Regions from separate parts of the Serratia aquatilis genome, predicted to be linked through region 1. Evidence: predicted binding sites of a transcription regulator. Region 1 holds the regulator's gene; each other region holds the start of a gene.
The links. Region 1 encodes PurR, which represses purine synthesis genes. Its sites were predicted from a motif close to CANGCAAACGTTTGCNTG; they were not measured.
Positions count from the first base shown of each region.

Region 2: the regulator PurR is predicted to act here: its motif matches at 1,466-1,483, upstream of purT (formate-dependent phosphoribosylglycinamide formyltransferase).
Region 3: the regulator PurR is predicted to act here: its motif matches at 2,127-2,144, upstream of rbsD (D-ribose pyranase).
Region 4: the regulator PurR is predicted to act here: its motif matches at 2,206-2,223, upstream of purM (phosphoribosylformylglycinamidine cyclo-ligase).

Region 1 covers NZ_CP173186.1:2,730,164-2,738,035, forward strand. Annotated here, with positions in the region: gene SAQUA_RS12270 (Grx4 family monothiol glutaredoxin) at 1-26, opposite strand, end outside; gene SAQUA_RS12275 (C40 family peptidase) at 440-1,255, shown strand; gene sodB (superoxide dismutase [Fe]) at 1,469-2,047, shown strand; gene SAQUA_RS12285 (YnhF family membrane protein) at 2,112-2,201, opposite strand; gene purR (HTH-type transcriptional repressor PurR) at 2,523-3,548, shown strand; gene punR (DNA-binding transcriptional activator PunR) at 3,545-4,489, opposite strand; gene punC (purine nucleoside transporter PunC) at 4,613-5,788, shown strand; gene cfa (cyclopropane fatty acyl phospholipid synthase) at 6,141-7,292, shown strand; gene SAQUA_RS12310 (riboflavin synthase subunit alpha) at 7,395-7,872, opposite strand, start outside.
Region 2 covers NZ_CP173186.1:2,242,066-2,249,937, forward strand. Annotated here, with positions in the region: gene SAQUA_RS09950 (YoaH family protein) at 1-193, shown strand, start outside; gene purT (formate-dependent phosphoribosylglycinamide formyltransferase) at 230-1,408, opposite strand; gene dbpA (ATP-dependent RNA helicase DbpA) at 1,601-2,983, shown strand; gene SAQUA_RS09965 (YebG family protein) at 3,068-3,391, shown strand; gene yqfB (N(4)-acetylcytidine aminohydrolase) at 3,614-3,922, shown strand; gene SAQUA_RS09975 (tellurite resistance TerB family protein) at 4,151-4,801, shown strand; gene SAQUA_RS09980 (S9 family peptidase) at 4,873-6,906, shown strand; gene exoX (exodeoxyribonuclease X) at 6,939-7,607, opposite strand.
Region 3 covers NZ_CP173186.1:5,370,946-5,378,817, reverse strand. Annotated here, with positions in the region: gene kup (low affinity potassium transporter Kup) at 1-1,846, shown strand, start outside; gene rbsD (D-ribose pyranase) at 2,159-2,578, shown strand; gene rbsA (ribose ABC transporter ATP-binding protein RbsA) at 2,586-4,091, shown strand; gene rbsC (ribose ABC transporter permease) at 4,098-5,063, shown strand; gene rbsB (ribose ABC transporter substrate-binding protein RbsB) at 5,089-5,976, shown strand; gene rbsK (ribokinase) at 6,038-6,973, shown strand; gene rbsR (ribose operon transcriptional repressor RbsR) at 6,970-7,872, shown strand, end outside.
Region 4 covers NZ_CP173186.1:1,691,838-1,699,709, forward strand. Annotated here, with positions in the region: gene speG (spermidine N1-acetyltransferase) at 1-332, opposite strand, end outside; gene purN (phosphoribosylglycinamide formyltransferase) at 447-1,085, opposite strand; gene purM (phosphoribosylformylglycinamidine cyclo-ligase) at 1,085-2,122, opposite strand; gene upp (uracil phosphoribosyltransferase) at 2,593-3,219, shown strand; gene uraA (uracil permease) at 3,355-4,644, shown strand; gene SAQUA_RS07600 (haloacid dehalogenase-like hydrolase) at 4,711-5,772, opposite strand; gene SAQUA_RS07605 (hypothetical protein) at 6,656-7,252, shown strand; gene alr (alanine racemase) at 7,625-7,872, shown strand, end outside.

The sequences.
Region 1 (7,872 bases):
TGCTGAATTTTTTCAATTGTCGTCATTCATTACTTCCTCAAGCCACATAGTGGCTACAACATGCATCATAGGGTCTATTGTAGCGGCAGGTCGGGGGGCAAGAAAACACCATCTTTTGCAGGGGTATTTTCTTGTTGCCGGAACGTTGCGTGAAACACACCGTTGCGGTTAAAACATGGATCCAGAATAACATTATTAATCCGACCATTTCACTATTATATTCTGGTGATTACAGAACGATGAATAATAAGCAAGAGTGACACCATTGATGATTTACCACTAAGCAGTTGACTAATTTTAAGTCAAAAAATAATGTCATTAACGTTTTCTCACAATATGGATTACTATTTATGAGTTAAGCGCTGTTTTATATGACGAATTTCAGGAATACTGTTATTCATTCAATATCTGTTTCGGGGCCAAGGTTGGTAACATCAACATGCGGTTAATTATTACTCTTTTTGTACTATTTTTCACACTGCTATTCTTGAATCTGGCGCATGCTGCGCCACAGGCACATGCTTCTACCAAGCAGGTCAAGGGCCACGCCAGTGAAGCAAGTCCTAATGATCGCAAAAGAAAGAAAGTGGATAAAGTCAGCAAGAAGGTGAAGATTACCCCCTCACGCAAAACGGCAAATACAACGCAATTGGCAGTGAAAGAAGGCAAGAAGAAAGCCAATGTAAAATCAAAAAACAAATCAACCCGTACCGCAAAGGTTAAAGTCACTCCACCGAAAAAGGGCTACAAAAAGGGTTATGGCCGTCATCGCGTAGACGAGATGGCAACCGCGAAAATGGTCGGACGTGAAAAATCATTGAAGCTGTCCCCTGCCCACAAAAAACGCTATCAACGTGCCAAGCAGACTGCAATGGCAAAACTGATGCACCAAATGGGCAAGCCATACCGTTGGGGCGGCACCTCCCCCGTTACCGGGTTTGATTGCAGTGGTCTGATTTATTACGCTTATAAAGACGTGGTAAAAATCAAAATGCCGCGCACCGCTAACGAGATGTATCACCTGCGGGATGCTGCACCGGTTAAACGCAGTGAACTGGAAAAGGGAGATTTGGTCTTCTTTCGTATCAACAACCGCGGCACTGCCGATCATGTTGGTGTTTATCTTGGAAACGGCAAATTTATCCAGTCTCCCCGCACTGGCGAGGAAATCCGCATCAGCCAATTGGATAACGACTACTGGCAGAACCACTATATTGGTGCCCGCCGTGTAGTGACGCCCAAAACCATTCGTTGACCATTGCCACGGCTGAGTTTACCACTCAGCCGAACATCCTGTCCCTGCCCACACTTTAAGCAATCAGGCAATTGGCACGCTTTGGCTCTTTTTTTCACCCAGAAAGTTGCTAAGATTGATAACCACAAAATAACTATAACAACTCAGTTTTCCTCCCTCAGCCACTCGGCTGACGGTTTCGGAAGAGAAGTGCTGTATAAAAAGGAGAAAGCAATGTCGTTTGAATTACCTGCATTACCGTATGAGAAAAATGCTCTTGAGCCGCACATTTCTGCAGAAACGCTGGAATACCATTATGGCAAGCACCATAACACCTATGTGGTTAACCTGAACAATCTGGTGAAAGGCAGCGAGTTCGAAGGCAAGTCTCTGGTCGATATCGTCAAAACCTCTACCGGCGGCGTGTTCAATAACGCAGCACAGGTATGGAACCACACCTTCTATTGGCACTGCTTGTCACCGCAGGGCGGCAATGAGCCAACTGGCGTGGTAGCTGAAGCAATTACTAAATCCTTCGGTTCTTTCGCCGCCTTCAAAGAGCAATTCACCGATGCCGCAGTGAAAAACTTCGGTGCTGGCTGGACCTGGCTGGTGAAGAAACCTGATGGCTCGCTGGCAATCGTCAGTACTTCAAACGCAGCTACCCCACTCACCGGTGAAGACAAGCCTGTTTTGACCGTTGATGTTTGGGAACATGCTTATTATATCGACTACCGCAATGCGCGGCCAAAGTACCTGGAGAACTTCTGGGCACTGGTTAACTGGGCATTCGTGGAACAAAACCTGTCTTAATGGCAGGTGGATGACCCAAATAATAAGGCGCAGCATGCTGCGCCTTTCATTTTGTTGTTATAAATCAGTTCAATGCCGCGATAAAGCCAAAAACAATAATCACTGCCAGTGCGCTGACCGTGGTGAGCAATGACATTTTTAAATTCGTATCCATATCGTAATTCCCTCTCAGATTAGTGTTCTCAAGCATAAAAGCCACACGATTAATGCGTCAAATCATTTTCACACAGTTCGTGATTAAAATCTTGTTATCATTTCCCGACTTATAATACCGATTAGCTCTTCCACTTTTCTTCATTATGCGACAAAATCCGCAATTCACTACTGCGTACCAAAATGCCCCTCCTGTTAAAGCGGCTTACGACTTCAGCACTAAAAACTCAGTTTTCGCTTATCTGGGGAAAGTTCTACGCAGGCAAACGATTAACATCATACTTACATGCCGTAACATGTAGGTTCAGGAGTTATTTTTTACATGGCAACGATTAAAGATGTGGCCAAACGCGCTGGCGTTTCAACCACCACCGTTTCGCACGTCATCAATAAAACGCGTTTCGTCGCCGAAGAAACAAAAGCGGCCGTTTGGGCAGCAATTAAGGAACTTCACTATTCACCCAGCGCCGTTGCCCGTAGCCTGAAAGTCAACCACACCAAATCGATCGGTCTGCTTGCAACATCAAGTGAAGCGCCCTATTTTGCAGAGGTGATCGAAGCTGTTGAAAACAGTTGTTATAGTAAAGGTTATACGCTGATCTTGTGCAACTCACATAATAACCTTGATAAACAACAGGCCTATCTGGCGATGTTGGCGCAAAAGCGTGTCGATGGTCTGCTGGTCATGTGCTCGGAATATCCGGAAAAGCTGTTAGGCATGTTGGAGGATTACCGCAATATTCCCATGGTAGTGATGGACTGGGGCGCAGCTCGTGGTGATTTCACCGATACCATTATCGATAATGCGTTTGAGGGAGGCTATCTGGCAGGGCGTTACCTGATTGAACGCGGTCATCGCGATATCGGTGCCATTCCAGGCCAGCTCGCGCGTAATACCGGGGGTGGGCGCCATCAAGGCTTCTTGAAAGCAATGCAGGAAGCCAATATCGACATCCGTGAAGAATGGATCGTTCAAGGCGATTTTGAACCTGAATCCGGTTACAAAGCGATGCACAAAATCCTGTCGCAGAAACATCGTCCTACTGCCATCTTTTGCGGTGGTGACATCATGGCAATGGGGGCTATCTGCGCTGCAGACGAATTGGGGCTTCGCGTACCGCAAGATATCTCAGTGATCGGCTACGATAACGTCCGCAACGCACGCTATTTTACCCCTGCGTTAACTACCATCCATCAGCCTAAAGAGCGTCTGGGAGAGATGGCCTTTACTATGCTACTGGATCGCATCATCAGTAAACGCGAAGAATCTCAGGTTATTGAAGTACATCCAAAACTTATTGAACGCCGTTCGGTAGCCGATGGACCTTTCATCGATTATCGCCGCTAACCGTTATTACCGGGAGCCTCTGGGTTACCCGGTATTTTTTCGCTCAACCACTCCTGATTGAGTGTTTCACTGTCTCCCAGATAATCTATTAGCCAAGCCATTACGGGTGACTGCGCATTTTGCTGCCACGTGAGACAACAGGCACTGGGAGGAAATGGCTCGAGCAGTTGCAGAACAACCAGTTCACCGCTTTGTACCAATGGCAGGACTCGATGCGCAGGTGCCATTCCTACGCACAGCCCATTACGCAGACAATCCACAGCAGACACCCAATCCGGCACGGTGAGACGCCGCTGGTTATCCAGTGCCCAGGTTACACGCTTCGGCAAATTTCGTGACGTATCCTCTAGCAAGAGTGAAGGATATGGCCGTAGCTGATCGTTTCTCAGTCGTCCTTCTAGACGAGCCAAAGGATGGGTTGCATTTACTACACACAACCAGTCCATAAACCCCATGTCGCGGAAAGCGAAACCGCCACCTACCGGCACAGCACTTGTTGCACCAATGGCCATCTCAGCGCGCCCGTCAACCAGGGCATCCCACACGCCGTTGAACACTTCTGGCTGGACAATTAACTCCACATCAGGGAAATGACGATAAAAATCGATGATTAATTGACGACTACGCCGTGGTTTGACAATAAGATCGACCGCAATCCTTAACTGCCCACGCCAACCATTAGCAACTTGCTGGCACTGTCGCCGAGTATCAAGCATTTTTTTGATAACAATCCGTGCTTCCTTGATAAAAAGGGCTCCGGCGGGAGTCAGTGCCACATCGCGATGGCGCCGCTCAAACAGTGGCACGGCCAGCCATTGTTCCAACTGCCGCACCGTGTAGCTTACTGCAGAAGGAACTCGATGAAGTTCTTGCGCTGCTGCACTGAAACTCCCGGTACGAGCAACGGCGTCTACCACATCGAGTGAATATTCAGACCACATAATTTTGCCTTCAATTTTTTTAACAGCACCTTGCAAATATTACCGTTTCACAAGCAGAGATCCAGCCGAGTACACTTGCCGGCGCTAAAAAACCTGCGACAACAAAAATTTAACGAGAAAGACATGCGAAACTTTGGATTTATGTTTTACCTGGCTGGTCTGAGTATGCTGGGTTATCTGGCTACCGATATGTATCTGCCAGCCTTCGGCGCCATGCAACAGGATTTACAAATTTCCGCCGGTGCTATCAGCGCCAGTTTGAGTATTTTCCTTGCCGGTTTTGCTTTTGCCCAACTGCTTTGGGGACCACTGTCCGATCGGTTGGGCAGAAAACCGGTGTTGTTGATCGGTCTGACACTGTTCGCTGTTGGCTGCCTGGGCATGCTGTGGGTGCAAAATGGTGCACAACTGTGGGCTCTGCGTTTTCTGCAGGCCATTGGGGTCTGCTCTGCGGCCGTAACCTGGCAGGCGATCGTGGTTGATCGCTACCGCGAGGGTAAGGCAAATCGTGTCTTTGCTTCCATTATGCCACTGGTTGCCCTTTCCCCTGCCTTGGCTCCGCTGCTCGGCGCATGGCTGCTCAATCATATGGGATGGAGGGCTATCTTCGCCGTGCTGCTCGGCATAACGGCATTACTGATCATTCCAACTTTATTACTTAAAGACACTAGGCTTGTGCCTTCGTCCGACAAAAAGCCAGGGCTAAGTTTTTTGCAGATTTTGAAATCCCCAATATTCAGTGGCAATGTCATGGTCTTTGCTGCCTGTTCCGCCGGTTTTTTTGCCTGGTTGACCGGCTCCCCCTTCATTCTCGGTAATATGGGTTATAGCCCAAATGACATTGGTTTGAGTTATGTGCCACAAACTTTGGCGTTCTTGCTAGGAGGATACAGTTGCCGAAGTGCGCTAAGTCGCATTTCTGGCAAAACCTTACTGCCATGGCTTCTGTTAGCCTATGGGTTCAGCATGGTTGCGCTCTTTCTGATCGCCACCTTGAGCAAACCGACATTGACCACGCTGTTGATCCCGTTTTGCTTTATGGCATTAGTTAACGGTGCCAGTTACCCGATTCTGGTCTCAAACGCCTTGATGCCATTCCCGGAGAGCAGTGGCAAAGCGGCAGCATTGCAGAATACGTTACAACTGGGAGGGTGTTTTATTGCCAGTCTGTTGGTTTCAGCCTTCATCGATCAACCGCTGTTGGCCACGGTAAGTGTGATGGTTGCTACCGTAATTTTTGCCGCTTTTGGGTATATAATTCAACGCGGAGAGCGCTTGAATAAAAAAACAGGCTGTTAGGCGGAAGCTTTCATAATTATCATTTTAAATAATAACTTAGTGAAAATGTTTGCCGAGCGATATTTGCTATTGAGTCTGTTCCTCGGCAAGCCTATACTCGAAAAGACCTTATAAGATAGCATTTCTTATAAGCTTTTATCACAAGTAACTGTTGTGTACGCGAATGGAATCACACTTTTTTAAGGAATAATTTGCCCGCGCTGTTGCGTAGGGAGTCTCTTAAATTTCCTCTGTTTAAAGTCGAATATCAGACGCCACGGTGAAGTTTGCCGTTGGTATATGTATGCGCCTGTAAAAATCGCCTAGGCTTTTTTTACTGGTTCATAAGTCAGAAGAAGGTGATGGAGAAATTATGAGTTCATCGTGTATAGAAGATCTGAGCATTCGGGACAACCAGTGGTACCGCATAGTGCATGAAATGCTCAGTATGGCCGATATTGAAATCAATGGTTCACGCCCTTTCGATATTCAGGTTTACAATCCAAATTTTTTCAAGCGTGTATTGCAGCAGGGCTCATTGGGGCTCGGTGAAAGTTATATGGATGGTTGGTGGGAGTGTGAAAGGTTGGATATCTTCTTTCAGCGCGTTCTTACCGCCGGGCTTGAAAATAAACTCCCACACCACCTGAAAGATATATTTAACATAGCTATCGCTCGCCTGACCAATCTGCAGTCCAAGAAACGCGCCTGGATTGTTGGTAAGGAGCATTATGATCTTGGCAACGACCTTTTTACCTTAATGCTTGATCGTTATATGCAATATTCCTGTGGCTATTGGAAAGATGCTACCACCTTGGAAGAAGCGCAGGAAGCCAAGTTGCGAATGATCTGCGAAAAGCTGGATCTTCGTCCGGGCATGAAAGTGCTAGATATTGGCTGCGGCTGGGGGGGCCTCTCCGCCTTTGCTGCCAAGCACTACGGTGTTTCCATGGTCGGCGTGACAATTTCCGCAGAGCAACAGAAACTGGCACAGGCGCGTTGCGCGGGATTGGATGTGGAAATACTGCTGCAGGATTACCGCGAGCTCAATCAACAATTTGACCGTATTGTTTCAGTTGGTATGTTCGAACATGTCGGCCCCAAAAATTACCAAACCTATTTCAACGTTGTCAGGCGTAATTTAAAACCTGATGGCCTTTTCCTTTTGCATACTATTGGCTCAAATCGGACAGATATGAATGTTGATCCGTGGATCAACAAATATATCTTCCCGAATGGTTGCCTACCTTCCATAAAGCATATTGCGCAGGCTAGTGAGCGTTGCTTTGTGATGGAAGACTGGCATAACTTTGGATCTGACTATGATCGCACCTTGATGGCTTGGCATGAAAGATTCAAGCAAGGGTGGCCGCAATTGGCGGCAAATTATTCCGAGCGATTCGAACGAATGTTCAGGTATTATCTCAATTCCTGCGCGGGGGCATTCCGTGCACGCGATATTCAACTATGGCAAATCGTATTCAGCCCAGAAGGTATTGAAGGAGGAATTCGCGTTCCACGTTGATTACTAAGTTAATTTATTGCCAATTACCCCAAATAAGCCGCTACGGATAACGTCGCGGCTTCTTTATCACTGCTGTCGGGGGAATTCAGCACCAATGTGCAATCAAGCTTTTGTTACCGGTACAGCGGCAGCCGCAATTGCGGCTTCACGGTTGGCCAGGACACGTTCTACGGTATCAACTACCGCCTGTGTTTGTGGGTCGATTTCAATATTCACCTTATCGCCGAGGCGTTTTTTACCTAGTGTGGTGCGCTCAAGCGTTTCCGGGATCAAATGAACACAAAAACGGTTGTTAATAACCTCACCAATAGTCAGGCTAATACCGTCTATGCCAATGAAACCTTTATGCAGCACATATTTCATTAGATCCGCACTTGGCATTCGCAACCATATCTGACGATTATTTTCCGAAGTATAAATCTTGGTGATTTCTGCTGTACAAATAATATGACCAGACATCAAATGCCCGCCAATTTCATCACTGAATTTAGCCGCCCTCTCAATGTTAACCACGTCACCTTGGACCAGATAGCCAAGATTGGTCAACCGAAGCGTTTCTTTAATCAGATCAAAACTGACG
Region 2 (7,872 bases), 490 kb from region 1:
ACGTATTCATCATCTTATGGAACAGGGGATGAGCAGTGGTGAAGCCATCGCGCTCGTCGCGCAGGAAATTCGTGAGAAACATCAAGGCGATCAAGTGACTGCCTTGTTCGATGATGAAGAGGATGAACAGGAAGATCAGGAAGAACCAACAGAGTACCTGGACGAAGATTCGGAAGACGACGAAAATTATTGATGTTGTCGAGGGACGGCATGCCGTCCCTCGAGAATGTTATCCCTGCACTTTGACGGCAGCGGCGGCCTGCTTTGCTAACGTGACCGCTTGTTCTACATCTGTTGCGGTAGCCAGTGCAACGCCTAGGCGGCGTTTGCCACTGATGTCTGGTTTGCCGAATAAGCGTACCTGATTGTAACCTTGCAGAGCGGCGTCTAGTGCGCTGAAACGCACGTTATTGCTGGTGAGTTCTGGCAGGATCACCGCAGAAGCGGAAGGCCCAAATTGGCGGATAGCGTTGATTGGTAACCCGAGGAAAGCGCGAACATGCAGTGCGAACTCCGACAAATCCTGTGAAATCAGCGTGACCATCCCGGTATCGTGCGGGCGTGGAGAAACTTCACTGAAAATCACCTCATCGCCGCAGACAAACAGCTCTACACCGAACAAACCCAACCCGCCTAAGGCATTGACGACTTTTTCTGCGATTTCCTGTGCGCGGCCAAGCGCTAATTCAGACATCTGTTGCGGCTGCCAGGATTCGCGGTAGTCACCGTCTTCCTGACGATGGCCGATGGGGGCGCAGAAATGGATGCCATCAACGGCTTTGATCGTCAGCAGAGTGATCTCGAAATCAAATTTCACCAATCCTTCAACAATCACTCGCCCCCCCCCGGCGCGACCACCCTGCTGCGCGTAATGCCAAGAGGAACTCAACTGATGTTCTTCACGGATCAGGCTTTGCCCCTTGCCTGACGAACTCATGACAGGTTTGACGATACACGGATAACCAATTTCTGCCGCAGCTTGTCGGAAGTTCTCTTCGTTATCGGCAAAACGATAGCTTGAAGTAGGCAGCCCCAGGGTTTCGGCAGCCAGACGACGAATACCTTCACGATTCATAGTAAGACGCGTAGCCTCGGCGCATGGCACGACACGGTGACCTTGCTTTTCCAGCTCAACCAGCATGTTGGTTGCGATGGCTTCAATTTCTGGCACGATGTAGTCGGGACGTTCCTGTTCGATCAGGGCCTTCAGGGCATCGCCATCCAGCATATTGATAACATGGCAGCGGTGTGCAACATGCATGGCAGGGGCGTCGGCATAACGATCCACGGCAATTACTTCCAATCCTAAACGCTGGCATTCGATAGCAACTTCTTTACCCAGTTCACCTGAACCGAGCAGCATGACACGCGTGGCGGAAGGGCGCAGGGCGGTTCCAATCGTTAACATAGTTTCGTACCTGATTCTGAAAGAGTTAATTCGGTCTGACAACGAGTGCGCAGTATATGCGAAAACGATTGCGTGTGCAGCTGGCAGTACTTAAATCGAGGTGTGAACAGAAATCTGTTATCATCGGCGCCAGATCCGGCGCCTGCCCAATGGCCGCGCCACCTTTCCACTTGCCATATAAGAGTCATTGCCGTGAGCACAGTTTCCTTTTCTTCCCTGCCACTGCCAGCCGAACAGTTGGCCAACCTCAACGAACTGGGGTACGCCGAAATGACGCCGGTACAGGCCGCCGCGCTGCCCGCCATACTGAAAGGGCAAGACGTGCGTGCCAAAGCGAAAACCGGCAGCGGTAAGACAGCGGCGTTTGGCATTGGCCTGCTGGATAAAATCAATGTTACCCAAGTGGCCACACAGGCGCTGATCCTGTGCCCGACGCGTGAACTGGCCGACCAGGTAAGCAAAGAGTTGCGCCGCCTTGCCCGCTTTACGCAGAACATCAAGATATTGACCCTTTGTGGTGGCCAGCCGGTTGGGCCACAGCTCGACTCCCTGGTGCATGCTCCCCATATCGTTGTGGGGACGCCAGGCCGCGTGCAGGAGCATTTGCGCAAGAAAACCCTGGTACTGGATGAACTGAATGTGCTGGTGCTTGATGAGGCCGACCGCATGCTGGATATGGGCTTCGCGGACGACATCGATGACGTGATCAGCTATACGCCACCCACGCGCCAGACTTTGCTGTTTTCTGCCACTTATCCGGCTGGGATCGAACGCATCAGTGCCCGGGTGCAGCGTGAACCGCTGAATGTAGAAGTCGAGGAGGGGGATGATCAAACCAATATCGAGCAGCGTTTCTATGAAACCACGCGCGATCAACGTCCTGCACTTCTGGTTGCGGCACTGCGTCACTATCAGCCTTCCTCCTGCGTGGTATTTTGTAACACCAAGCGTGACTGTCAGAGCGTGTTTGAAGCGCTCGAAAGTCGTGACATCAGCGTGTTGGCGCTTCACGGCGATCTGGAACAGCGTGATAGGGACCAGGTATTGGTGCGTTTTGCCAATCGGAGTTGCCGTGTACTGGTGGCGACCGATGTTGCTGCTCGTGGGCTTGACATCAAAGAGTTGGCGTTAGTGGTCAACTACGAACTGTCGTTTGATCCGGAAGTGCATGTTCACCGCATTGGTCGCACGGGGCGTGCTGGTTTGAATGGGCTGGCCATCAGCCTGTGTACGCCACAGGAAATGGTACGTGTTCATGCCCTTGAGGACTATTTGCAGATGACCGCGAAGTGGGTACCGGTGTCTGAATTGAGCGGTGCACCAAACACCCCCCTTGAAGCGGAAATGGTCACGCTGTGCATTGACGGTGGCCGGAAGGCAAAAATTCGCCCAGGCGATATTCTTGGTGCATTGACCGGAGATGCTGGGCTGACTGCGGCAGAAGTGGGGAAGATCGACATGTTCCCGGTACACGCTTATGTGGCCATCCGCAAAGCCAGTGCGCGCAAGGCATTGCAACAGCTTCAGCAGGGAAAGATAAAAGGTAAGAGCTGCAAGGTAAGGTTATTGAAATAATAAGTTATGGATTGCTTGCAGCTCGGCTTGGAAGTACTTTATACTGTATAAAACTACAGTATTATCACCTTTGAGGAAACGTTCATGACTGTTGAAGTTAAATATGTAGTGGTCAGAAACGGTGAGGAAAAAATGACTTTCGCAAATAAGAAAGAAGCCGATGCCTACGACAAAATGCTTGACCTGGCTGATAGCCTGGGCGAGTGGTTGCAGCAAGCACCTGTTACGTTGGAAGAAGAACAGCGTGAAGGGCTAAGCCTTTTCCTGGCCGAACATAAAGACGTGCTATCTCAGATCTTGCGCGGTGCCGCTCCACAAGAAACGGTAAAAAAGCCGGTTAAAAGCAAAACTGATAAAACGGCTCCCACCCCGGAAGAAGACGCTGAGTCTGGAGAGCAGGCAGCCTGAGCCGTTGCATACTCAATGGGTTTCAAGTTGCAGGCAATTTTTGCTCCAGCAACTTGAAGTCACTTGGGTATATACCCAAAATAATTCGAGTTGCATGTAGGCGGCAAGTCTGAGAGTCGCCAGGAGCATAGCTCACTATGTGACTGGTGCGAACGGATGATGCCAACACCCATGCAACTTGAAGTATGAAGGGTATAGCAGATTGTTATATAAGGAGAGGTAATGTCCCGTGAAATCACTTTTTTCAGCCGCTTTGAGCAAGATATTCTGGCTGGGCGTAAAACCATCACTATCCGTGACGCCAGTGAATCTCATTTCGAGCCGGGTGAAGTATTACGCGTCAGCCGTAACGAAGACGGTGTGTTTTTCTGTTATATCGAGGTCAAGTCGGTAATGCCGGTACATCTTGATGCGTTAACTGAAGAACATGCGCGGCAAGAAAACATGACCCTCAACGAGTTGAAGCAGGTCATAGAAGAAATTTACCCTGGGTTGAAAGAATTGTTTGTTATTGATTTCAGCAAACGCTAATGCCTTATTGTCGAACATGACTTGAAATCCAGAAATGCCCCTGCATTCATAATTGTTTCACCGCAATGTTGCCAAGGTCGATGCCGTGGGGCCCGGCCTTTGATCTCAGCGACAATAATTTTCATCTTTCATACACTGATTTACAAATAATCTCATAATCTGAATCACGTCCGTTAATCTGGCCGCATAAGCTTGTTGGCCCCAATCTCAACTGTTTAAGAGGTGGCAATGAAAAGTAACTGGTTGCAACAGATCCAATCCGTGCTCGGTGATAAAGCCGGTTCGATGGGCGGTACTGAAGGTATAGCGAAGTTGTTGGCGCCCACTGCGTTAGGAGGCTTGGTCGGTGTTTTGTTGGCAAATAAATCCTCTCGCAAGATTGTAGGCAAATATGGCAAGAATGCACTGATCATTGGCGGCAGTGCAGCGATAGGCGCCGTACTGTGGAATAAGTACAAGCAACGTGTCAGAGAAGAGCAGCAAGAACCGCAATTTGTTGAGCAGAGCTCGCCAGTTGATTTGCGTGCCAAACGTCTGGTGCAAGCATTAGTGTTTGCAGCAAAGAGCGATGGTCATATAGATGCTGATGAAAAACGCGCAATTGACCATAGTCTTGAACAATTGCAGTTGGGGAGCGAGGCTCAAACGTGGGTACAGCAAGCCATAGAACAGCCGCTGAACCCTGAACTGATTGCACAAAGCGTGAAGAATGAAGATGAGGCGCTAGAGGTGTATTACCTGAGTTGCCTGGTCATTGATATTGACCATTTTATGGAACGTAGCTATCTCGATGCTCTGGCGCTGTCGTTGAAAATCCCGATGGATGTAAGACAAGGAATTGAAAGTGGCGTTAATGAGAAAAAACATCAATTGCTATAGCTAGGTAGCTTGTTAACCTAACGGGGTTCGTGTCACTCTTGCCTTAATCAATGTATGCGGATGATTTAGCAATGATGACACCTCCCAAGGCTGAAAAACGACCTTATCCGATCACCATTCACGGTGATACCCGTGTGGATGACTATTACTGGTTGCGTGATGACGAGCGCGCAGATCCCGAAATATTGCACTATCTTCAGGCCGAGAATGCCTACACAGAGGCACAGTTAAGCGAGCAACAACCGCTGCGTGAAGCCCTGTATCAGGAAATGGTAGCGCGCATTCCGCAGCAAGAGCACTCAGTGCCTTACGTCAAGCGAGGTTTTCGATATCAGACCCGCTATGAACCTGGCAACGAATATGCGGCGTATGTACGTCAACCTGAAGCCTCCAGTGAGCAATGGGAAACCTTGCTTGATGGCAATTCGCGCGCCGAAGGGCATGAGTTTTATACGCTTGGTGGCCTGGAGGTTAGCCCGGATAACCAACTTCTCGCTGTCGCAGAAGATTTTCTGTCGCGTCGTCAATACGAAATCCGCTTCAAAGACCTCGTGAATGATAGCTGGGCGGGAGAAGTGCTGGAAAATACTTCTGGCAATTTTGAATGGGCGAATGACTCAGCTACCGTTTATTATGTCCGTAAGCATGCCAAGACACTGCTTCCCTATCAGGTCTACCGGCACGTCATTGGGAGCGATCCGAAACAGGACGTGCTCATTTATGAAGAGCAGGATGATACCTTCTATGTCAGCCTTGAAAAGACCACATCTGAGCAATTTATCCTGATCCACCTTAGCAGCACGACGACATCGGAAATTCTTCTATTAGATGCAAACCGAGCCGATAGTTTGCCCCAGATGTTTGTCCCGCGTCGTAAAGATCACGAATACGCCATCGATCACTACCACCAGTATTTCTATATTCGCTCGAACAAAAACGGCAAGAACTTTGGCTTGTATCAATGCCAACTAGCTGATGAGACGCAATGGAAAGAACTGATCGCGCCGCGGACCGACGTCATGCTTGAAGGGTTTAGCCTTTTTCGCGACTGGCTGGTGGTGGAAGAACGTATTGCTGGACTGACACGGCTACGTCAAATTCATTGGCATAGCGGTGAAGAAAAAAGTATCGCCTTTGACGATCCTACTTATGTGACATGGCTGGCTTATAATCCCGATCCGGAAACTGCGCTACTACGTTACGGTTATTCGTCGATGACAACGCCAACAACGCTATATGAATTAAACCTGGATAGCGGTGAGCGTGAGCAACTCAAGCAGCAAGAAGTGAAAAATTTCACGGCGGAAGACTATCGTAGCGAGCGTGTTTGGGTGAAAGCGCGCGACGGTGAAGAGATACCGGTGTCATTGGTTTATCGAACCGATAGTTTTGTTCGAGGGGTGAATCCGTTGATGGTTTACGCCTATGGTTCTTATGGCAGCAGTATGGATCCGGCATTCAGTGCCAGCCGTCTTAGCCTTTTGGATCGTGGCGTTGTCTTCGCATTGGCGCATATCCGTGGTGGCGCTGAGTTGGGCCAGCTTTGGTATGAAGACGGCAAGTTATTAAAAAAACAGAATACCTTCAATGATTTTATTGACGTGACCCAAACACTGGTTGAACAGGGCTATGGTGATGCGCAGCGTGTATTTGCTATGGGGGGAAGTGCAGGTGGTTTACTGATGGGGGCGGTGATCAATCAGGCACCACAATTGTTTAAGGGGATTGTGGCTCAGGTACCTTTTGTTGATGTGTTGACCACCATGCTAGATGAGTCTATTCCGCTGACAACCGGTGAGTACGATGAATGGGGTAATCCGAACGACAAGGTTTACTACGACTATATCAAACAGTACAGCCCCTATGATCAGGTTAAGGCTCAGGACTATCCACATATGCTGGTGACTACCGGGCTACATGATTCGCAGGTTCAATACTGGGAACCTGCCAAATGGGTGGCGAAACTGCGTGAGCTGAAAACGGACGATCATAAACTGCTTTTGCATACCGACATGGATGCGGGACACGGCGGCAAGTCCGGTCGTTTCAAAGCCTATGAGGATATTGCGCTGGAGTACGCGTTTATTCTTTCCTTGGCCGAGTAGTTAAGAGCGCGGGTAGGCCACTGCCCGTGCCATTAGCCAATCAGATAATACGTTAGCGTGTGTTTCATATCCGGGCTAAGGTCGTCGATGGATTTCAGCATCCAACGTAAATAGCCCGGATCTTCCTGCGCTATACGCTCAATTTTTTGCCCACGGTATTTACCGAACTTAAATGTTTTTAGCAACACTGGCTGTTCGGTTATCTGTACCATCTGTTCAGGCGTCCAGCCGGAATCATGCATAATGCGCTGCAACAATGCCGCAGTAACATAACAATCATACAGTGCACGGTGTGGGTAAAGCGTAGTATCCGCAGGCAGTTGTACATCCAGATTCAGTGCATAGCGCAGGTATTGATTGCCATATTTGATTTCCGGGTAAAGCGTGCGTGCCAACTTAACGGTGCAAATCCAGGCACCCATCATTTCAGGTAGTACACCGCGGTCAAAAGCAGCATTGTGTGCCACATAGTATTCACTGCCTTGATAACGGCCAATGGCCACAGCGATGCGTGGCTTACCTTCGACCATTTGTTCAGTTATATGGTGTATCGCCATGGCATCCAGGCCGATCGGCCTATCTGGGCTTATCAAGTCGCTCATAGGGTTGGTTATTTGCCCGTCGATCACATCAACAGAGGCCACTTCTACCACTCCGCCTTCTAATCCGCAGGTTTCCGTATCTATAACACGTAATATCATGGTGCTCTCTGCCAACGGCTTTACTTTGATCACAGCCGTTAATATACCGCTAGTAACTCTCGCATGCTATTAACAGGCGCAAGCAGTCAAGATAGGCACTTTGGTGAAGCCAATAGGCCTTTGCGGGCAACAAAAAACCCGCCTCGGCGGGTTCAACTAAGGTTAGAAGTCTGTCTACTCACCAGACGTTTGCCCTTTTTTGGCGCGTTTGTTTGCGCGTTTCTCTGCTGGTGTTTTCAACGGCTTCTTCTTCGCATTTTTCTTG
Region 3 (7,872 bases), 2.6 Mb from region 1:
ATTATCAGCGGTAACCTTGGCGGCGATTGGGGTCGTCTACGGTGATATTGGTACCAGCCCTCTCTACACCTTTAGAGAGTGTTTTTCCGGCCACTACGGTTTTGATGTCCGCCCCGATGTGGTGTTTGGTTTCCTTTCCCTGATCTTCTGGATGCTGGTTGTCATCGTTTCCCTTAAGTATCTCACCTACGTCATGCGTGCAGATAATGCCGGTGAAGGCGGGATCCTCACGTTAATGTCATTGGCTGGGCGGAATACCTCAGCCCGCACCACATCATTATTGGTGATCCTTGGCCTGATTGGCGGCAGCTTCTTTTATGGTGAGGTTGTCATTACGCCAGCGATATCGGTTATGTCGGCAATAGAGGGGTTGGAGATAGCTGCACCTTCATTGGATCCTTATATCGTCCCCTTGTCTATTCTGGTATTGACCTTATTGTTTGTGATCCAAAAGCACGGTACCGGCAGCGTAGGTAAGTTATTTGCGCCAGTGATGCTGTTGTGGTTTATCGTACTGGCAGTGCTTGGTGCACGCAGTATTATTGCCAACCCTGAAGTGTTGCAGGCACTGAACCCGAAATGGGCGCTCAATTTCTTTGTTGAATATAAGAAGGTATCGTTCTTCGCGCTTGGTGCAGTGGTGCTTTCAATTACTGGCGTGGAAGCGCTTTATGCGGATATGGGCCACTTTGGCAAATTCCCTATTCGTTTGGCCTGGTTCACCGTGGTACTGCCCTCACTGGTGATCAACTATTTTGGTCAAGGTGCACTGCTGCTGAAAAATCCGGAAGCGATCAAAAACCCCTTCTTCTTGCTGGCTCCTGACTGGGCACTGATCCCGCTATTGATTTTGGCTACGCTGGCGACGGTTATTGCCTCTCAGGCCGTGATTTCCGGGGTGTTTTCATTGACTCGCCAGGCTGTACGGCTGGGGTATCTGTCACCGATGCGCATTATCCATACTTCGGAAATGGAATCAGGCCAGATCTATATTCCGGTAATCAACTGGACGCTGTATATCGCGGTAGTACTGGTGATCGTGGGCTTTGAACATTCCAGCAACCTGGCGGCTGCATACGGCATTGCGGTGACCGGTACCATGGTGTTAACCAGCGTTCTTATTACCTCGGTGGCGATCAAAAACTGGCATTGGAATCGTTTTCTAGTGGTCGGTATCCTGGTAATTCTGTTGATTATTGATTTGCCAATGTTCGCGGCTAATGCCTTGAAACTTTTCTCTGGCGGTTGGCTACCACTGACATTGGCATTGGTCATGTTGCTTATCATGACGACCTGGAAGAGCGAACGTTTTCGTCTGTTGCGGCGTATGCATGAGCATGGGAATTCACTCGAAGCTCTGATTATATCACTGGAAAAATCCCCGCCGGTTCGCGTGCCTGGTACCGCAGTGTTTATGTCCCGCGCGGTTAATGTAATCCCGTTTGCACTGTTGCATAACCTCAAACACAACAAAGTGCTGCATGAGCGTGTGGTATTGCTCACCTTGCGTACCGAAGATGCGCCATATGTACATAATGTGCGGCGGGTTACCATTGAGCAGTTGTCACCCAGTTTTTGGCGTGTGGTAGCCAGTTATGGTTGGCGTGAAACACCAAACGTCGAGGAGGTTTTTCACCGTTGTGGGCTGGAAGGCTTGTCATTCAGGATGATGGAAACTTCGTTCTTCATGTCACATGAGTCACTGTTCCTCAATCAAAGGCCATGGTACCTGTATCTGCGCGGTAAGCTGTTTATTGCGCTTAGCCGCAATGCGTTGCGGGCAGCCGATCAGTTTGAGATACCACCCAACAGGGTGATCGAACTGGGAACTCAGGTCGAAATATAAATAATGGGCTCAGCATTTGCTGGGCCTGAGGTTGATGACAAAGTCGCCTTCTGACCCAAGATACCCGGGCCTAGCGCACCGAGGGGCGCTCCGACGGCTTACGCCGTTACGACCCCATCGGCACGCTCTCCCTAATAACGGGGTTTGTCAGCAGTCTGGGGCCCAGCATTTGCTGGGCCTTTTACTTCGTCATTCGTTCGCCATCGAAACGTTTCGATAGCGATCACATTTCCTTAACTCCGCAGTTGCCTTCTCATGAGGTTTTTCTACACTCTATTATGAGCGAAACGTTTCGCTGTTGGAGCAAAAGTCATGAAAAAAGGCGTACTACTGAATTCTGATATTTCTGCGGTTATTTCCCGCCTCGGTCATACCGATCAGCTCACGATTTGCGATGCTGGGTTGCCAATTCCAGCCGCCACGCCGCGCATCGATCTGGCGTTGACCCAAGGAGTACCGACATTCTTGCAGGTCGTAGAGGTGGTGACGCGGGAAATGCAGGTAGAAAGTGCCTTGCTGGCGGAAGAGATTGTTAAGCAAAATCCATCACTCCATGAAGCGTTGCTGGCTCAACTGCGTCAACTTGGCCTACTCCAGGGAAATACCATCAGTATTAGCTATATCAGCCACAGTGCTTTTAAGGCAAAAACCGAGCACAGCCGTGCTGTGATCCGCAGTGGAGAATGTTCGCCTTACGCGAATGTGATCCTCTGCTCCGGCGTAACTTTCTGAGATATCTATGCAACCTCTACTGCAACTGAAAGGGATCGATAAAGCCTTTCCCGGCGTGAAGGCGCTTTCTGGTGCCGCGCTCAGCGTTTATCCCGGCAAAGTGATGGCGCTGGTGGGGGAAAATGGTGCCGGTAAATCCACCATGATGAAAGTGTTGACCGGTATTTACAGCAAAGACGCTGGTAGCCAGTACTTTCTCGGTAAAGAGGTGATCTTCAAAGGACCGAAGGAGTCGCAAGAGGCGGGAGTCGGCATCATTCATCAGGAACTGAACCTGATCCCTCAGCTGACAATTGCCGAGAATATCTTTCTTGGCCGTGAATTCGTCAACCGCTTTGGGCGTATTGATTGGAAACGTATGTTTGCCGAGGCGGATAAACTGCTGGCGCGGCTGAACTTGCGTTATAGCAGCCATCGGCTGGTGGGGGAGTTGTCGATTGGCGATCAGCAAATGGTGGAAATCGCCAAGGTGCTGAGCTTTGAATCCAAAGTGATCATTATGGATGAGCCTACCGATGCCCTGACCGATACTGAAACAGCTTCACTGTTTAAAGTGATCAATGAGCTGAAAGCTGAAGGGCGAGGCATTGTCTATATTTCACATCGCCTGAAAGAGATCTTTGAAATCTGCGACGATGTGACCATTTTCCGGGATGGGCAGTTTATCGCCGAGCGCCCTGTTGCTGAGTTGCAGGAAGATACGTTGATTGAAATGATGGTAGGCCGCAAGCTGGAAGAACAGTATCCACGCCTTAACCAGCCACGCGGTGAAAAACGCCTGCAAGTCAGCCATGTTTCCGGCCCTGGTGTGCAGGATGTCAGTTTTACTTTATATCGCGGCGAAATTTTAGGTGTAGCGGGCCTGATGGGGGCCGGGCGTACTGAATTAATGAAGATTTTGTACGGTGCGGCACCACGTAAAAGCGGCACGATAAACCTTGATGGCCATGAAGTGGTCACCCACTCCCCGCAGGACGGGCTGGCAAATGGCATCGTCTATATCTCTGAAGATCGCAAACGTGATGGACTGGTGTTGGGAATGTCGGTGAAAGAAAACATGTCACTGACTGCACTACGCTATTTCAGTCGTTCCGGCGGCAGCCTGAAACATGCGGATGAGCAGCAGGCCGTGAGTGACTTTATACGCTTGTTCAACATCAAGACGCCTTCGATGGAACAGCCGATTGGTCTGCTTTCCGGTGGTAATCAACAGAAAGTGGCGATTGCCCGTGGCTTGATGACCAGGCCAAAGGTGTTGATCCTCGATGAACCGACACGCGGTGTCGACGTGGGGGCAAAAAAAGAGATTTATCAGTTAATCAACCAGTTTAAACAGGAAGGGCTGAGCATCATTCTGGTTTCTTCAGAAATGCCGGAAGTGCTAGGGATGAGTGATCGTATTCTGGTCATGCATGAAGGACACCTCAGCGGCGAATTCCCTATTGAACAGGCCACCCAGGAAGTGCTTATGGCCGCGGCTGTCGGCAAGCAATACGGCGTAAAGCAGGAGTAATCAAATATGAGTTCACAGAGTGTTGCAAAGCGCTGGTTCAGTAAAGAGTGGTTGTTGGAACAGAAATCGCTGATTGCACTGCTGGTGCTGATTGCGGTGGTTTCCTCAATGAGCCCGAATTTTTTCACCGTTAATAACCTGTTCAATATTCTGCAGCAAACGTCAGTAAACGCCATTATGGCGGTTGGTATGACACTTGTGATCCTGACCTCTGGCATCGATTTGTCTGTGGGATCGCTGCTGGCGTTAACGGGAGCAGTAGCCGCTTCAATTGTCGGTTTCGAAATAAATGCCGTGGTTGCTGTTGCAGCTGCGTTGGCATTAGGTGCCGCGGTGGGCGCCTGTACAGGCGTTATCGTTGCCAAAGGCAAGGTTCAGGCGTTTATTGCTACCTTGGTAATGATGTTGCTATTACGCGGCGTGACCATGGTGTATACCAACGGTAGCCCCATTAATACCGGTTTTACCGATGTTGGCGATGCCTTTGGTTGGTTTGGCATTGGCCGTCCGTTAGGGGTACCAACCCCGATCTGGATTATGGCAATCGTATTTATTGCTGTCTGGTATATGCTGCATCACACCCGCCTTGGGCGCTATATCTATGCGCTGGGTGGCAACGAAGCTGCTACCCGCCTTTCGGGTATCAGCGTTGATAAAGTTAAAATCATCGTTTACTCGCTGTGTGGCTTGCTGGCGGCACTGGCCGGGGTGATTGAGGTTGCACGTCTCTCTTCCGCACAGCCCACGGCCGGTACCGGTTACGAGTTGGATGCCATTGCCGCTGTCGTTCTTGGTGGTACTAGCCTGGCGGGTGGTAAGGGGCGTATCGTCGGTACTCTGATTGGGGCACTGATCCTGGGCTTCCTTAACAACGGTTTGAATTTACTGGGCGTTTCCTCCTACTACCAGATGATCGTAAAAGCAGTCGTCATTCTGCTGGCGGTTTTGGTAGACAACAAAAGTAACAAGTAACCTTCCCCCTACAGGAATCACGATCATGAAAATGAAAAAACTGGCAACTTTAGTTTCGGCTTTCGCGTTAACCGCCACATTGAGTGCTAACGCACTAGCAAAAGATACCATCGCGCTGGTGGTGTCTACTCTTAACAACCCGTTCTTTGTTTCAATGAAAGATGGTGCACAGCAGGAAGCCAACAAGCTGGGTTACAACCTGATCGTGTTGGATTCGCAGAACAACCCGGCGAAAGAGTTGGCTAACGTACAGGATCTGATGGTTCAGAGCCCGAAACTGTTGCTGATCAACCCAACCGATTCTGATGCAGTTGGCAACGCCATCAAGATGGCCAATCAGGCCAAGATCCCGGTAATCACTCTGGACCGCGCGGCAGCCAAAGGTGAGGTGGTCAGCCATATTGCTTCCGATAACCGTGCGGGCGGTAAAATGGCCGGTGACTTCATCGCCAAGAAAGTGGGGGCCGATGCCAAGGTTATTCAGTTGGAAGGTATTGCTGGAACTTCTGCCGCGCGTGAGCGTGGGGAAGGTTTCAAACAGTCGCTGGAGCAGAACAAGTTTAAACTGCTGGCCAGCCAGCCAGCGGATTTTGATCGCACTAAAGGCCTGAATGTCATGCAGAACCTGTTGACTGCTCATCCTGATGTGCAGGCTGTGTTTGCACAGAACGATGAGATGGCATTAGGTGCACTGCGTGCGTTGCAAACAGCCGGTAAGGCCGACGTGGTCGTGGTGGGCTTTGATGGCACCGATGATGGGGTGAAAGCGGTTGAAGGTGGCAAAATGGCAGCAACTGTGGCGCAGCGTCCCGATCAGATCGGTGTGATTGGTGTTGAAACTGCCGATAAGATCCTTAAAGGTGAAACGGTTCCCGCTACCATTCCGGTTGATTTGAAACTGGTTACCCAATAAGTCATCTCTGCGCCATCGGAGCGGGGCGTTACGGTGGCGCAAAACTTCAGGAATCAATGCGATGGAAACAGGAAAACTGGTGGTTTTGGGCAGTATCAATGCTGACCATATCCTCAATATCGAGCAGTTTCCCCGGCCAGGTGAAACGGTGATCGGGAAGCAGTATAACGTTGCTTTTGGCGGCAAAGGGGCTAACCAAGCGGTAGCCGCCGGGCGTAGTGGCGCGAATATTGCGTTTATTGCCTGCGTAGGTGCCGACGATATTGGTGAACGTATTCGCCAGCAACTGGCAACCGATCGCATTGATACTCGGCCGATTGAAGCTATTGCTGAAAGTACTACCGGTGTTGCATTGATATTTGTGAATGCAGAAGGTGAGAACGTTATTGGCATTGATGCGGGCGCTAATGCTGCCGTCACGCCAGAATATCTCAGTCGTTATCAACAAACGATTATCAATGCAGATGCATTGTTAATGCAGTTGGAGTCGCCACTTGAAACGGTGATCGCCGCTGCCCAACTGGCAAAACAGCACGGCACTCAGGTGATCCTGAACCCGGCGCCAGCCTGTGCACTGCCTGACGATCTTTTGGCGATGATTGACATAATCACCCCGAACGAAACTGAAGCTCAACGGTTGACGGGGATAGCGATCAATGATGACCAAGATGCCGCTCGTGCTGCCAACGTGCTGCATGATAAGGGGATCGGCTGTGTGCTTATTACACTCGGTAGCCGTGGCGTATGGTTAAGTGAAAACGGCAATGGCAGATTGGTTCCAGGCTTTAAGGTCAGAGCGGTAGATACTATTGCCGCTGGTGATACGTTCAATGGTGCTCTGGTGACTGGCTTGCTCGAAGGTAAAGCTATGAACGATGCGGTACGTTTTGCCCACGCGGCTGCCGCTATTGCTGTCACCCGGCCTGGTGCTCAGCCCTCAGTGCCATGGCGTGAAGAAATTGACGCCTTTCTGCAGCAGCAGGAGTCAAACTGTTGACTACCATGAAAGATGTCGCCCGCCTGGCGGGGGTTTCGACCTCTACAGTGTCGCATGTGATTAATAACAATCGCTTTGTCAGTGACAGTATCCGTAACAAAGTTATGACCGCTGTGGAACAGCTTAACTATGCTCCTTCCGCACTGGCACGTAGTTTAAAACTTAACACTACGCGCACCATAGGTATGCTGGTTACCTCCAGCAACAACCCGTTTTATGCTGAAGTAGTGCGCGGGGTTGAACGCAGTTGCTATGAACGTGGTTATAGCCTGATCCTGTGCAATACCGAGGAAGATGCGGCACGGATGAATCGCAGTATGGAAACGTTGCTGCAAAAACGTGTCGATGGTTTGTTATTGATGTGCACTGAAAACCATCGTCCTTCACAGGATGCTCTGAGCCGCTACCCTTCCTTACCGATAGTGATGATGGATTGGGCACCTTTTGAAGGAGCTAACGATATCATTCAGGATAACTCGTTACTGGGCGGTGAAATGGCTACCGATCATCTGATTGCCCGTGGTTACCGCCGAATTGCCTGCATTGCCGGACCAGCAGATAAAACCACCGCACGCCATCGTCTGGAAGGCTACCGCCGCGCAATGCATCATGCTGGCCTTGAAATTTTTCCAGGTTATGAAGTGCACTGCGATTTTGAATTTGAAGGCGGCGTAAATGCCATGAAACAGCTGCTGGCACTAGCCGAACCGCCCCATGCGGTTTTTGCTGGGAACGATGCGGTCGCTGTGGGTGTCTATCAGGCTTTATATCAGGCAGGGCTGGTGGTGCCAAAGGATATGGCGGTTATGGGGTATGATGATGTTGAGTTGGCAAAATACCTAACTCCTCCATTGAGCACTATCCATCAACCAAAAGATTCGCTGGGGGAGTTGGCGATC
Region 4 (7,872 bases), 1.0 Mb from region 1:
CCGTAATCCATCGCCAGTTTAGCGGCAGTGCTGGCATAGCCTTTGCCTTGATGCGCCGGATCGATAATGATTTGGAATTCGGCGCGGCGGTGGATATGGTCGATCTCCACCAGTTCAACCAGCCCGACCTTGGCACCTTCATGCTCAATGATAAAACGCCGCTCACTCTGATCGTGAATGTGTTTGTCATACAGATCGGCAAGCTCAACAAAGGCTTCATACGGCTCTTCGAACCAGTAGCGCATCACGCTGGCGTTGTTATCCATTTGGTGGACGAACGCCAAATCATCGCGCTCAAGTGGGCGAAGTTTGACGCTGGCAGTGCTGGACATGCGTGTTCCTCTATGTCGTTAAATTGTGAAAAGTATAACTTCAGAGAATGAATTACGGGGAAAAAAAACGGTGCCGCGCAGGACACCGTTTAGTATAGCTTCAGATTGTGGTCATCAGTCCGCCGCATACCCTTGTGCTGGCAGGCGTTCACCGTCCAACCAGGCGGCGTTGTCACGCATCGCCAAGCGGCCTTCAATGAACCAGTTCACCACCAGCGGGTAAATAGTGTGTTCCTGAGTTTGTACCCGCTCAATCACTTCATCTTCTTCGTCGCCTTGGAAGATAGGTACTTTAGCCTGCAAGATCACGGGGCCACCGTCGAGTTGCTCGGTGACGAAGTGCACTGAGGTGCCGTGCTCGCTATCACCATTGTCAATAGCCTGACGATGAGTATGCAATCCTGGATACTTTGGCAGCAGGGAAGGGTGAATATTCAGCATGCGTCCTTGGTAGTGCTGCACAAAGGTGTTACTGAGGATGCGCATATAACCTGCCAGCACCACCAGATCGGGCTGGTATTGGTCGATAGATTGCGCCAGCGCGTTGTCAAAAGCTTGGCGATCGACATAGGCTTTGGCATCCAGCGCATGGGCGTCAATACCAGCTTCTTTGGCGCGCTGCAGGCCGTAAGCCTGAGATTTATTGCTGAATACCGCCACAATATTGGCGGCAATCCGGCCCTGCTGGCAGGCGTCAATCAACGCCTGGAGATTACTCCCTTGGCCAGAGACCAACACCACAATCTTTTTCATCACTGAATAACCACTTGCTGCTCGTCAGAGGAAGCGATCAGTTTACCGATCTTCCAGGCTTTTTCACCAGCGGCAGTCAACAGGGCAAGGGCTTCTTCAACCGAACCTTCCGGCAGCGCAATGACCATACCGACACCACAGTTAAAGGTGCGGTACATTTCGTGGCGGCTGACGTTGCCTGCCTGTTGCAACCAACTGAAAACTTCCGGCCACTGCCAGCTTGATTCGTCGATCACGGCCTGTATCCCTTCAGGCAACACGCGTGGGATGTTTTCCCAGAAACCGCCACCGGTCAGGTGCGCGATAGCGTGAACGTCGACTTTCTCAATCAGTTCCAGTATGGATTTGACATAAATTCGGGTAGGTGCCAGCAGATGATCCGCCAACGGTTTGCCTGCGAGTTGAGTCGTGGTAGGGTCGGTATGACTCACTTCCAGAATTTTACGCACCAGCGAGTAGCCGTTGGAGTGAGGCCCCGATGCCCCCAAGGCAATCAATACATCGCCAGACTGCACCTTGCTACCATCGATGATTTCGGATTTCTCAACCACGCCTACGCAAAAACCCGCTACGTCGTAGTCTTCTCCATGGTACATCCCTGGCATTTCGGCGGTTTCGCCCCCTACCAATGCACAACCAGCCTGCTTGCATCCTTCGGCAATCCCGGTGATCACACTGGTTGCAGTCTCTACATCCAGCTTACCGGTGGCATAGTAATCTAGGAAGAACAGGGGTTCTGCACCCTGAACCACCAGGTCGTTCACACACATTGCCACCAGATCGATACCGATGGTGTCATGACGTTTCAGGTCCATAGCCAGGCGCAGCTTGGTTCCTACGCCGTCGGTGCCGGAAACCAGTACCGGTTCACGGTATTTCTGCGGTAGTGCACACAGCGCGCCAAACCCCCCCAGACCACCCATGACTTCCGGGCGGCGGGTTTGTTTTACTACACCTTTGATGCGGTCTACCAATGCGTTGCCAGCATCGATATCGACACCTGCGTCTTTATAGCTGAGAGAGGTTTTGTCGGTCACTGCGCGATCCCCACGACGGTTTGCGGTTTGAAAACGGTGCTTCCGGTATTGTGCCGGAACAAGGCGCGGCAATTCTAACAGCGCAAGCAAACGTTTGCGAGAGCCTTATCGGTATGCTCCAGTTTTTCGTCCTCTTCAGGGTTGTAACCTTCTGGGGCTGAATGCCTGCGTGGCCTGCTGCAACTTGAAATCCACCGGGTATATACTAGGCTGTGTCCCTTAACTGCACGCAAATGGCCCCAGCCCTACGGGTCGCGCCCCAAAAGCGCGTTCTCTGTGTTGTCGGGCTTGATAACGGGCTTTTGGATCTGCGACGGCACCACGGACAGTTAAGGGACACAGCCTAGGCTGACCCTTTATTATCACCATTTTGTTGATCTTGATCCGGCTAATGGTAGTGGCGTGATTACGAAAAGGCGGTATAATCCCGCGATTTTTTGGCCGTCAACCGCCTTAATAGGAGAAAAATAATGAAGATCGTTGAGGTGAAACACCCGCTGGTTAAGCACAAGCTTGGTTTGATGCGCGAGCACGATATCAGTACCAAACGCTTTCGTGAGCTGGCTTCTGAAGTGGGTAGTTTGCTGACCTATGAAGCGACAGCCGATTTGGTGACAGAAAAAGTCACCATTGAAGGTTGGTGCGGGCCGGTTGAGATTGAACAGATTAAAGGGAAAAAAATTACCGTTGTGCCAATCCTGCGTGCAGGGCTGGGTATGATGGAAGGGGTATTAGAGCACGTACCGAGCGCACGCATCAGCGTGGTTGGGGTCTATCGTGACGAAGAAACCCTGGAGCCGGTGCCATATTTCCAGAAGCTGGTGTCCAATATCTCAGAACGTATGGCGTTGGTTGTTGACCCGATGCTCGCCACTGGTGGTTCGATGATCGCGACAATCGATCTGCTGAAGAAAGCCGGTTGCACCAGCATCAAGGTATTAGTACTGGTTGCGGCCCCTGAAGGGATCGCCGCGCTGGAAAAAGCCCACCCGGATGTTGAGCTGTATACCGCTTCTATTGACCAGTGCCTAAACGAAAAAGGTTACATCGTGCCTGGCCTGGGTGACGCGGGCGATAAGATATTTGGTACTAAATAAATCTAAGCCGACCAGAGAGTCGGCTTTTTTATGTTCTTATTTTCAAGCCTCAGCACCGGGCTGGCTGTGAGCTGAAACTACGAGAACATTCATAACTACGCTTACACGACTGAAATAACTCAGAGGAAAAACCACATGACCCGTCGCGCCATTGGCGTTAGCGAACGTCCGCCGCTGCTACAGACCATACCACTCAGCTTCCAGCATCTCTTCGCCATGTTTGGGGCGACCGTGCTGGTGCCGATCCTGTTCAAGATCAACCCGGCGACGGTACTGCTATTTAACGGTATCGGTACACTGCTGTATCTGTTTATCTGTAAGGGCAAAATTCCGGCCTATCTTGGTTCCAGCTTTGCGTTTATTTCGCCAGTGCTGCTGTTATTGCCGCTGGGTTATGAGGTCGCTCTGGGCGGCTTTATCATGTGCGGCTTTCTGTTCTGTCTGGTTGCCCTGATCGTCAAGAAGGCAGGGACTGGCTGGCTGGATGTGATGTTCCCACCTGCGGCAATGGGCGCAATCGTTGCCGTCATTGGCTTGGAGCTAGCCGGTGTAGCGGCCAATATGGCGGGATTATTGCCTGCGGAAGGCACCACGGCAGATAGCACTACCATCACCATTTCACTGGTGACGCTGGGCGTAACCGTATTGGGTTCGGTGTTGTTCCGTGGTTTTCTGGCCATTATCCCGATCCTGATAGGGGTATTGGTGGGGTATGCCCTGTCGTTCATTATGGGAGTGGTGGATCTGACGCCAATCCGTGAAGCGCACTGGTTTGCCTTGCCAACCTTCTACACGCCACGTTTCGAGTGGTTTGCCATCTTTACCATCCTGCCTGCGGCACTGGTAGTCATTGCCGAGCACGTTGGTCACTTGGTGGTAACGGCAAACATCGTCAAGAAAGATCTGCTGCGCGATCCGGGCCTGCATCGTTCAATGTTCGCCAACGGCATCTCCACCGTGATTTCCGGCTTCTTCGGCTCAACGCCAAATACCACTTATGGCGAGAATATCGGCGTTATGGCAATTACCAAGGTCTACAGCACCTGGGTGATTGGCGGTGCGGCTATTCTGGCTATCCTGCTTTCCTGTGTGGGCAAACTGGCCGCGGCGATCCAGGCGGTACCCGTACCGGTTATGGGTGGTGTTTCGCTGCTGTTGTATGGTGTGATTGGTGCTTCGGGGATCCGTGTCTTGATCGAATCCAAAGTGGATTACAATAAGGCGCAAAACCTGATCCTGACTTCAGTTATCCTGATTATCGGCGTCAGCGGTGCCAAAGTGCATATTGGGGCTGCGGAATTGAAAGGTATGGCACTGGCGACGATTGTCGGCATTGGCCTGAGTCTGCTGTTTAAATTGATCAGCCTTTACCGCAAAGAAGAAGAAGTGATCGACGTACCGGAAGAGCGTTCCGAGCATAAATAGTAGGTAATATTCATTAACCAGTGCCCCTTGCTTTTACAAGGGGCACGTTCAAAAACGCCTTTCCACTTACTCCAAATCTTGCTGGTTGACGACTATCCAGTTTTTATCGGCATCGGCTGGTTGACCTGCTATTTTCTGTTGTTGTACCGCCTGTTGCTGCAACTGTGCCAACCGTTTTAAGGTTTCCGGGTTTCTGCTGATCCACAAGCGCTTGCCGATTTGAGCATCGGCGCTGTTAAATAGCATATAGGTATCTGAAAAAAGTGTGTCACCACCCACTAAAATTGGCTTTCTCCATTGGTCAATATAGGCCAGGATGCTGCCAGCTTTACCTTCGAACCATGTCATTGGATTAACCAGATAGGGTGTAATGGTGAGATCCTGGTTGCTTTCTGGAACGTAATTATTCGCTTTTATCTGTTTGCGTGCGGTAGTCAGGTCACCCGTTTTTCGGTTGAGTAATAGGGTATTGATGCCGATGACATTTTGCGGTTTTACGTTATAGCCATATTGCGGATTGCTGGCCACCATACGTACCAATTCTTCGTGAGCAGCACTCATAATGTAGACTTCAATACCGTTTTCCTGCAGTTTGGCAAACAGCTGCTGCATACCTGGTAATGGACGCGGAGGCGAGACACTTTTCTGCAGTAATTTATTGTTCTTGATATATTTTACTGGTATGTCTTCCTTCAATGCCATGAGTTCGTCAACCTGCTTATTTAACTCTCGTAAGGTAAAACCGGAAAAGATCTGTGCCGCCCATGGGTAACAGATCAGATCGTCCATTTCGCAAAGACGGTGGTAGTAGCTGTATAGGTTCTCGGCTTCACCAAGACTATCATTGAATGGAATTAATACTAGTGAGGGATCTATGTTATCCCTTTTCAATATGCCCTTATTTTCCATATAGGGTATCAGTGATTCCTCCAAATCATTTTTATAGGTGGTATTATCCATATCAAAAACCGCAAAATCACCTTTATTAGCTCGTTCAACAATCAGTTGAGTAAGCTGTTTAGCCTGCTCTTTTGGCCAAGAGGTTAATTCTGTTGCGTGGGCTGCTACACAGTGAAAAAACACCCCAAAAGCTATTGCCAGATTCATTATATTCTTCATCTGAAACATATTACCCTCCTTTATTGAATTTTATATTTTGGCAATTATAAGTATAGATGCTGACAAAAATTTGGGATGGATCGCAAATTTCTCATGTGGTTGACCTGTTTTTAAATATTAAATCTAGGCGGTGAATGTATAAACTTAAATATATAGCTCGATTGCCAATTAAGGGATTGCCGTACAGTCAAAATACGTACGTTCGAGTAGCTGGTGAATAAGAGTAATAACAGGATAATGTTTCAAGTTGATTAAGAACTATCCTGAAATTTCACAAGGAAATAAATTGCGTATGACGGTATGCACCTTCACCCTGAAAAAGAGTGATTTATAATGAAAATCACATAAGCTGCATTAAAATTAAGCTGTGGCTGTTGTACATGGCATTATCTTTAGCATTATCATCCTGAGTATAACTATGTTTAAATATTAATGTTATTGACAAAACTCTTCTGTTAATGACAACTTAGCTAAAAAACGGGGTATTATACCCAAAATAATTCGAGTTGCTTGTAGGCGGCAACTGAGCGAATCCCCAGGAGCTTACTCAGGTAAGTGACTGGGGTGAACGAAGGCAGCCAACAACCAAGCAATTTGAAGTATGAAGGGTATATACCCACGTTACTTTAAGTTGCAGGCGTGCTGCGAACAGCACTACCGCAGGAGCAGGGCACAAGTATGGGGCGAGTAAGGTTGCCAACGCTCAGGTAATTTGAGCGGGGGCTTTATCATTGGGTATGAAGAACTTGCATAGGTCAGCAATATTATAATTATGGAGAGTAGCATATAAAACCAAGAATCTAAAAATACAAGAATATAGTGCTTAGTTCCAGGGTCTTGTTTTTATTGCGAGGGTTGTTTTACCGCCCCGAAAGGATCATAGGATTACATCATGAACATTAGTTATTTTTTAAGTTACCTGTCACTTTTTTTATCGATTTGTTTTTATTGCAGTCACTCATACGCCTCCAATCCCGGCACCCTTACGGTGAAATTTGGCCAGACAACGGAGGATATGTTTAAGGCGACTCATCCTTATGCAGAGAGCGTGGGGGTTAACAAGGAGCTAGGAGGGAACATTTACAAGGAAATGCCTAATGAAAACAAGGAGGTGAATAAAGACATCGTTCATGAAGACCTAAAAAGTGTTTTTATATTGTTTGATCAGAATAAGAGTTTAACTGCGTTGCAACTCCAGTTTAAAAACGATTGCTTTAGTATTCTCAGTAAGTTTATGGAAAAGAAATACTCTGTCATCGTAAAGAAAACATCGTTATTTGGTAGCAACTATATGGAACTCTATCACGATAGGGTTGCTATTTATTTGATAACGCCCTCTTTCTTTTCAGAAACCTCATTGCTCTATATAGCAACCGATGTGAGAGATGAAATTTTAAAAAATCTACCCAAGGCGACACTTGAAGATGAGCGTGAGACGCTAAATGCCATCCTGGAAAGAAGCTTCACACCTAATAGGGTAGCTAGATGATTCAAAAACGCCTCTGCTATTACGCCAGGTATCACTCTGGCCTAGGTTTTGTTCCTTAATCGCCCGTGCTGTTCGCATGCTATTAAGGGATAAAGCCTTAACATTCCATGACCAGCGCGTTGGGTGAAACAGGGTAGTTATGCTGGGGTAAAAATAGTCGAAACGTTAAAAAAACTTATAAAATCAAAATGCTACCTCCCTACATTTTATCCAACGATCAGATTGACAACGCTTGATTTCTATCGTCTATTGCATAAAGCCGATATTTTGATGCTTTGCTGCAACCTCTGTCGGTATAAAACCAATCATCAGTGAAAAATAGAAAACTGATTTATTCTCAGGAAGTTACCTTTAATTTGCTAAGGAGTTAGCATGTCGCAGCACTTGCGTCATTTAGCATTAATACCGCTGTTAGTTCTCACCGCTTGCCATCAGCCAGTCAGCGTAACCACCACAAGCCCAATTCCTATCATGGCCAAAAGCCAACCGGCAGTGGTGGACAATGCCAGGATTGAGATCTCGAGCAGTGCACTGGAATACAACACGCAAAAAATTCAGAAGCTGCTGGGGAATAAATCCACCCTCTGCGCCATTCTGAAAGGGGATGCGTACGGGCACGA